DNA from 2 places in the Mesorhizobium sp. B2-4-12 genome. Region 2 is predicted to be linked to the other one. Evidence: predicted binding sites of a transcription regulator. Region 2 holds the regulator's gene; the other holds the start of a gene.

Region 1 (3,208 bases), on a different contig from region 2:
CGAGGCACTGGTCGCGGCAGGCGAGACGTCCCAGCAGACGCTGCTTGGCAGCGGCGTGCTGGCGCTGACCATCGACCAGGGCGCCCATACGCAACGCTATCAGGGCATCGTCCAGCTCGACGGCGAAACGCTGGAAGACGCGGCACGCACCTATTTCCGCCAGTCGGAACAGATTCCGACCGACATCAGGCTCTCCGTGGCCAAGCTGCTGACGCCCGGCGTCGGCGGCACGCGCGAGCAGTGGCGTGCCGGCGGCATCCTGGCGCAGTTCCTGCCGCAGGCGTCCGAGCGCATGCGCGTCCCGGACCTGCATGGCGGCGATGGCGATCCGCGCGAGGAGATCCATGATCCCACGGACAATTCCTGGCAGGAATTGCTGGCGCTGCTCGGCACCATCGAACCGACGGAACTGATCGATCCCACGATCGGCGCCGAGCGGCTGCTTTACAGGCTGTTCCACGAGCACGGCGTGCGCGTCTTCGGCGGCGTCCCCGTCGCCGACCAGTGCTCATGCTCCAGGGACAAGATCCGCGGCATCCTCGAAGGCTTCTCCGCGCAGGAGATCAGGGACAGCACCGAGGACGGCGGCATCCATGTCGCCTGCGAATTCTGCTCGAAGCAATATGACTTCGACCCGGCGGAATTCGCGGCGGCGAAGTGAAATACCGGTCTTCTCCCCTTTCACGGGGAGAAGGTGCCGGCAGGCGGATGAGGGGCAGCGCAACCTTCGGCAGTGATCGCGCGGATCCACCCAGCGCTTGTATGTTCTCACGAGCTGCCGCCCTCGTTGCCCTGATGGGCATTTCTCCCCGAATAGTGACGCCATCGCAGCGGACCTCGCCAATCGCTGAGGTCTAATTCACGGTCCGCTTTGTCCCCGGCAGGTCGAGCGAGAAGGCGGGGATGGCGATGTCGAACGTCTCGCCGCGTTTGTTGCGCATCGTGTAGTGCCCGACCATGATCCCTGACGGCGTCGAGAGCGGGCAGCCGGACGTGTATTGATAGCTGTCGCCGGGGTTGAGTTCGGGCTGGTCCCCGACAACGCCCGGCCCGCGCACCTCCTCGACCCGGCCCGCTCCGTCGGTGATGTGCCAATAGCGCGACAGAAGCTGCACGAACTCGTCCGACTGGTTGTCGATCGTTATCTGATAGCCCCAGACGTAGCGGTTCTCCGAAGGGTCCGAACGATCCTCGAGATAGAACGGCCTGACCTGCACTTCAATGTTGCGCGTGACGGCGCGGTACATGAGCGGCTCCAAAACAATCCGGTACCTTTCGGCGCTCCCAGCGAGCAGGTCAACGTGCGCGTCTTGTCGCGCGTGACCCTGAAAGGCAGGTGGCGGCAAAGAATGTCATTTAAGTGACACATGACAATGGTGGTGTGCGCGCACGGGCGACTCGGCGCTCTGCCGACCTGTTGAAACGGCCGTCACGCGGGCCGTCCTTTCTGGAGTGACCAGATATCGATGGAACTCACTCTCATAGCCGCCTCGCTCTCGACCGCACTCATCCTTTCAAATGCCGCCAGCATTGCGCTTGCCACCTCACAGCTGAAACGGCGCACCACGATCGCACCGCCAGCCGGCAGATCGCTGCCGGTGTCAATTGTCGTACCATCGCGTGGCGTCGAGCCGTTCACGCACGAGACACTGGAGCGCGCCTTCTCGCTCGACTGGCCGCGCTATGAACTGATCTTCTGCGTCGCCCATGCCGACGATCCGGTGGTCACGCTGATCCGTGCCGCCATGGGGCGCTTTCCCAAAGTGCCAGCCCGCCTGTTGATCGGCGATGATCGGATCAGCGCCAATCCCAAGCTCAACAATTGCGTCAAGGGCTGGGAAGCGGCGCGCCACAACTGGGTCATTCTTGCCGATTCCAACGTGCTGATGCCGAGGGACTACATTCAGCATTTGATGGCGGCATGGCGGCCGGATACCGGCCTTGTCTGCTCGACGCCGATCGGTTCGCGGCCCGATGGCTTCTGGGCTGAGGTCGAATGCGCCTTTCTCAACACGCTGCAGGCGCGCTGGCAATATGCCGGCGAGGCGCTTGGGCTAGGCTTTGCCCAGGGCAAGAGCATGCTGTGGAACAAGCCCATGCTGGATGCCAATGGCGGCATTCGCGCGCTGGCCGCCGAGATCGCCGAGGACGCCGCCGCGACCAAGCTGGTGAACGGGCTTGGCCTGCGCGTCAATCTCGTTGCCGCGCCTTTCGAGCAGCCGCTCGGCCGGCGCACGCTTGGCGAGATCTGGTCGCGCCAGGCCCGCTGGGCTCGCCTGCGCCGCGTCACCTTCCCGCTGTTCTTCGCGCCTGAAATCCTGACTGGTGCCGTGGTGCCGCTGCTGCTTGCGCTGGCCGCGGCGGCAAGCGCCGGCTTCAGCCTGCCGCTCACGGCCATCGCCGTTTTGGCGGCCTTCTACCTTCCGGAATGTGCCCTGGCCTGGTCCAAGGGCTGGTACCTGTCATCGCGCATCGTCGCGGCGATCATGGTGCGCGACCTCATCCTGCCGGCGATGTGGGCACGTGGCTGGCTCGGCGGCGCCGTCGACTGGCGCGGCAATGCGATGACCATCGGCACCAAGGCGACCGAACTGGAGGAGACGCCGTCGCGCGCCTGAAGCCGCGTAGGCAGGCCTTACTTGGCCGTCTGCAACGCCTGCGCGATGTCTTCCAGAAGGTCGTCGGTATCCTCAAGGCCGACCGACAGCCTGAGCGTACCTGGCCCGATGCCGAGTTCGGCGCGGGCCTCGTCCGTCAGGTTCTTGTGGGTGGTCGTCGCCGGATGCGTGATCAGGCTCTTGGCATCGCCGAGATTGTTCGAGATCAGCACGATGTCGAGCGCGTTCTGCAAGGCGAAAGCCGCCTGCTTGCCGCCCTTGACGTCGAGGCAGATCAGCGTCGAGCCGCCCGACATCTGCTTCTTGACGATATCCGCCTGCGGATGGTCGGCGCGGCCGGGATAGATCACGCGGGCGATCTGCGGCTGCTCGGCGAGGAAGTCGGCGATCTTGCCGGCGCTTTCCGTCTGTTGGCGCACGCGCAGCGGCAGCGTCTCCAGGCCCTTCAGCAGCGTCCAGGCATTGAAGGGCGACAGGCTGGGGCCGGTATGGCGGAAATAGTCGTGCAGGTTCTTGTCGATCCACTCCTTGTCCGACAGGATCACGCCGCCCAGACAGCGGCCCTGGCCGTCGATGTGCTTGGTCGCCGA
Region 2 (3,208 bases):
GCGCTGAAGGACATCAGCCTGTCGCTGCCCGAGCGCAGTGTCACCGCCTTCATCGGTCCTTCGGGCTGCGGGAAGTCGACGCTGCTGCGCGTCTTCAACCGCATCTACGAGCTCTACCCGAGGCAGAGCGCCGAGGGTCAGGTGCTGCTTGACGGCCGGAACATTCTCGACCGCTCGCAGGACCTCAACCTGCTGCGCACCAAGATCGGCATGGTGTTCCAGAAGCCGACGCCGTTTCCGATGTCGATCTATGAAAACATCGCGTTCGGCGTCAGGCTCTATGAGAAGATCAGCAAGGCCGAGATGGACGGCCGTGTCGAGCAGGCGCTGAAGCGCGCGGCTCTGTGGACCGAGGTCAAGGACAAGCTCAACGCCAGCGGGCTCAGCCTTTCGGGCGGCCAGCAGCAGCGTCTTTGCATCGCCCGTACCGTGGCGGTGAAGCCGGAGGTCATCCTGCTCGACGAGCCGGCCTCGGCGCTCGACCCGCTGTCGACCGCCAAGATCGAGGAGCTGATCGACGAGCTGCAGGCCGACTACACGATCGTCATCGTCACCCACAACATGCAGCAGGCGGCGCGCGTGTCGCGCCAGACGGCTTTCATGTATCTGGGCGAGCTGGTCGAGTTCGACCGTACCGAGAAGATCTTCACATCGCCCCGCGAGAAGCGCACGCAGGACTATATCACCGGCCGCTTCGGCTGATCTCACGCATACGAGGACCAGGATCATGGCCGAACACACAGTCGCTTCTTTCGACGAGGATCTCGGACAGATCAGCAGGCTGATCAGCGACATGGGCGATCTCGCCAGCTCGATGGTCGGCGGCGCCACCAAGGCGCTGCTGAACTCCGACAACGCGCTGGCACAGCGCGTTGTCTCCGACGACGTCATCATGGACGCGCGCCAGCGCGAACTCGACGACCGCGCCATCACGCTGATCGCCAAGCGCCAGCCGATGGCCGACGATCTGCGGCATGTCGTCGGGTCGATCCGCATGGCCGGTGACCTCGAACGCATTGGCGACCTTGCCAAGAACATCGCCAAGCGCGTCGGTACGGTCGGCCTGTCCACCACGCCGCGCGACCTGTCGCATTCCATCGACGCCATGGCGCAGCTGGTGCTGATCCAGGTGCAGGGCGTGATCGAGGAGTATGCGGCGCACGATGCCGAGGCCCTTGCCAAGCTGCGCGCCGATGACGAACGTATCGACGTCAAATACACCTCCGTGTTCCGCGAACTTCTCACCTACATGATGGAGGATCCGCGCAACATCACGGCTTGCACGCATCTGTTGTTCTGCGCCAAGAATCTCGAGCGCATCGGCGACCATGTGACCAACATCGCCGAGAATGCCTACTATGTGCTGACCGGTACGCAGCTGCCCGCGAATCGTCCGAAGCAGGACGAAACGGCGATGTCGGCGCCGGCGGCTTGATCGTCAGAGCGGTTCACCGTTTTACGGAAAACCGCTCTCTCTCTTGTTTCCATGCAATTCCGGACGGAAAACCGCTTCACACTTTTCCTGGAATTGCCTTAGAGGTGACCAGTCGATGATCGCGCCACGCATCATGGTGGTGGAGGATGAGGAGCCACTCGGCGTGCTCCTCCGCTACAATCTGGAATCGGAAGGCTACCAGGTCGAGGTGGTCCCGCGCGGCGACGAGGCGGAGATTCGCCTGCAGGAGAACGTCCCCGACCTCCTGGTGCTCGACTGGATGGTGCCGGCGGTGTCCGGGATCGAACTCTGTCGCCGGCTAAGGATGCGGCCCGAGACCGAGCGGCTGCCGATCATCATGCTGACGGCGCGCGGCGAGGAAAGCGACCGCGTGCGCGGCCTTTCGACCGGCGCCGACGATTATCTGGTCAAGCCGTTCTCGACACCGGAATTCATGGCCAGGGTCAAGGCGCTGCTGCGCCGCGCCAAGCCGGAAGTGCTGTCCAGCGTGCTCAAGGTGGGCGACATCGTGCTCGACCGCGAATCACATCGCGTCTACCGCAAGAAGAGCGAGATCCGGCTCGGGCCGACCGAATTCCGCCTGCTCGAATTCATGATGCGTCATCCCGGCCGGGTGTTTTCGCGCAGCCAGCTGCTCGACAATGTTTGGGGGGAGACGATCTATATCGACGAGCGCACGGTGGATGTGCATGTCGGCCGGTTGCGCAAGGCGGTCAATAACGGCCGCATGCCCGACGTCATCCGCACCATTCGTGGTGCGGGGTATGCAATCCGCGAGGATTGAGCGCGACTTTATTCAGGCCACGTTCTTCCCGGAGCCGGCTTTCGCCTGCATGCCCGGCGCGAAAATCTCCTGGTCGACGAAGGTCAGCGCCCGCATGGCGCAGCCCTCGCGGATCAGCGGCAACTCGTTGGGCTCGGTGTCGAAGGAAATCGATTTCGAGTGCTGGCCGCCGGCGGTCTGGGCGATGGCCTCGCGCAATGCCGGCTCGATCAGGTCGAAGGCGGCGGCGCTGACGCCGACCATGGCGACGGGGGCGGGATCGATCAGCGCGAACAGGCTGCCGAGGCCGTAGCCCAGCGCCTCGCCGGCCCTGCGGTAGGCCTCCCGCTCGGGCCCGTCCGTTTGCCGCGCCGTCGCCGCCAGCGCCCGCATCTGCGCGTCGCTGACATCGGCGACCGGCTCGGTGTCCTCGCTGAGCTGCCTGGCGTTGCGCCAGATGGCGTAATTGCCGGCATAGGCTTCGACGCAGCCGCGCCGCCCGCAGCGGCAGAGCGCGCCGCCTGGCCGATGGATCATATGGCCGAATTCGCCGCCCGAGGAATGGGTGCCGGTGAAGAGCTCGCCCTTCAGCACCAGGCCCATGCCGATACCGTGCGAAAGGAGAATGGCGATGAAGTCGTCGCGGTAGCGCTCCGGATCGCGCCAGCGCAGCGCCACCGCCATCATGTTGCAGTCATTCTCCACGGTGGCGGGGATGCCGAACTCGGCTTCGAGTATGTCGGCGAAGGCGATGTCGGTCTGCGGCGTGATGGGCGACCACAGCATTGCCCGGGCATCGGTGTCGGTGATGCCCTGGATCGCCAGCGCGATGCGGGCGACGCTGCGCACGTCGAGGTCGGGATCCTCCAGGCGCCGCCGCACGATGGCGACGCATTCGCCGATCAGTGCATCGCGCGACATGGTCAGCGTATCCAGCCGGCGCTGTTCCTCTGATATGACCTGGCCGGCATAGTCGATGACGGCGACGG

Evidence for each region. Region 2 encodes PhoB, which activates phosphate uptake and scavenging genes when phosphate is short. Its sites were predicted from a motif close to TGTCATNNANCTGTCAT; they were not measured.
Region 1: a site for PhoB is predicted at 1,351-1,367, ahead of FJ934_RS05685 (ceramide glucosyltransferase). Genes of this name have one in related genera too.

What each region holds. Positions count from the first base shown of each region.
Region 1 covers NZ_VFVC01000006.1:39,400-42,607, reverse strand. The annotation lists gene FJ934_RS05695 (Hsp33 family molecular chaperone) at 1-661, shown strand, start outside; gene apaG (Co2+/Mg2+ efflux protein ApaG) at 855-1,247, opposite strand; gene FJ934_RS05685 (ceramide glucosyltransferase) at 1,467-2,618, shown strand; gene FJ934_RS05680 (O-succinylhomoserine sulfhydrylase) at 2,636-3,208, opposite strand, start outside.
Region 2 covers NZ_VFVC01000010.1:123,627-126,834, reverse strand. The annotation lists gene pstB (phosphate ABC transporter ATP-binding protein PstB) at 1-702, shown strand, start outside; gene phoU (phosphate signaling complex protein PhoU) at 728-1,435, shown strand; gene phoB (phosphate regulon transcriptional regulator PhoB) at 1,551-2,240, shown strand; gene FJ934_RS08990 (ROK family protein) at 2,253-3,208, opposite strand, start outside.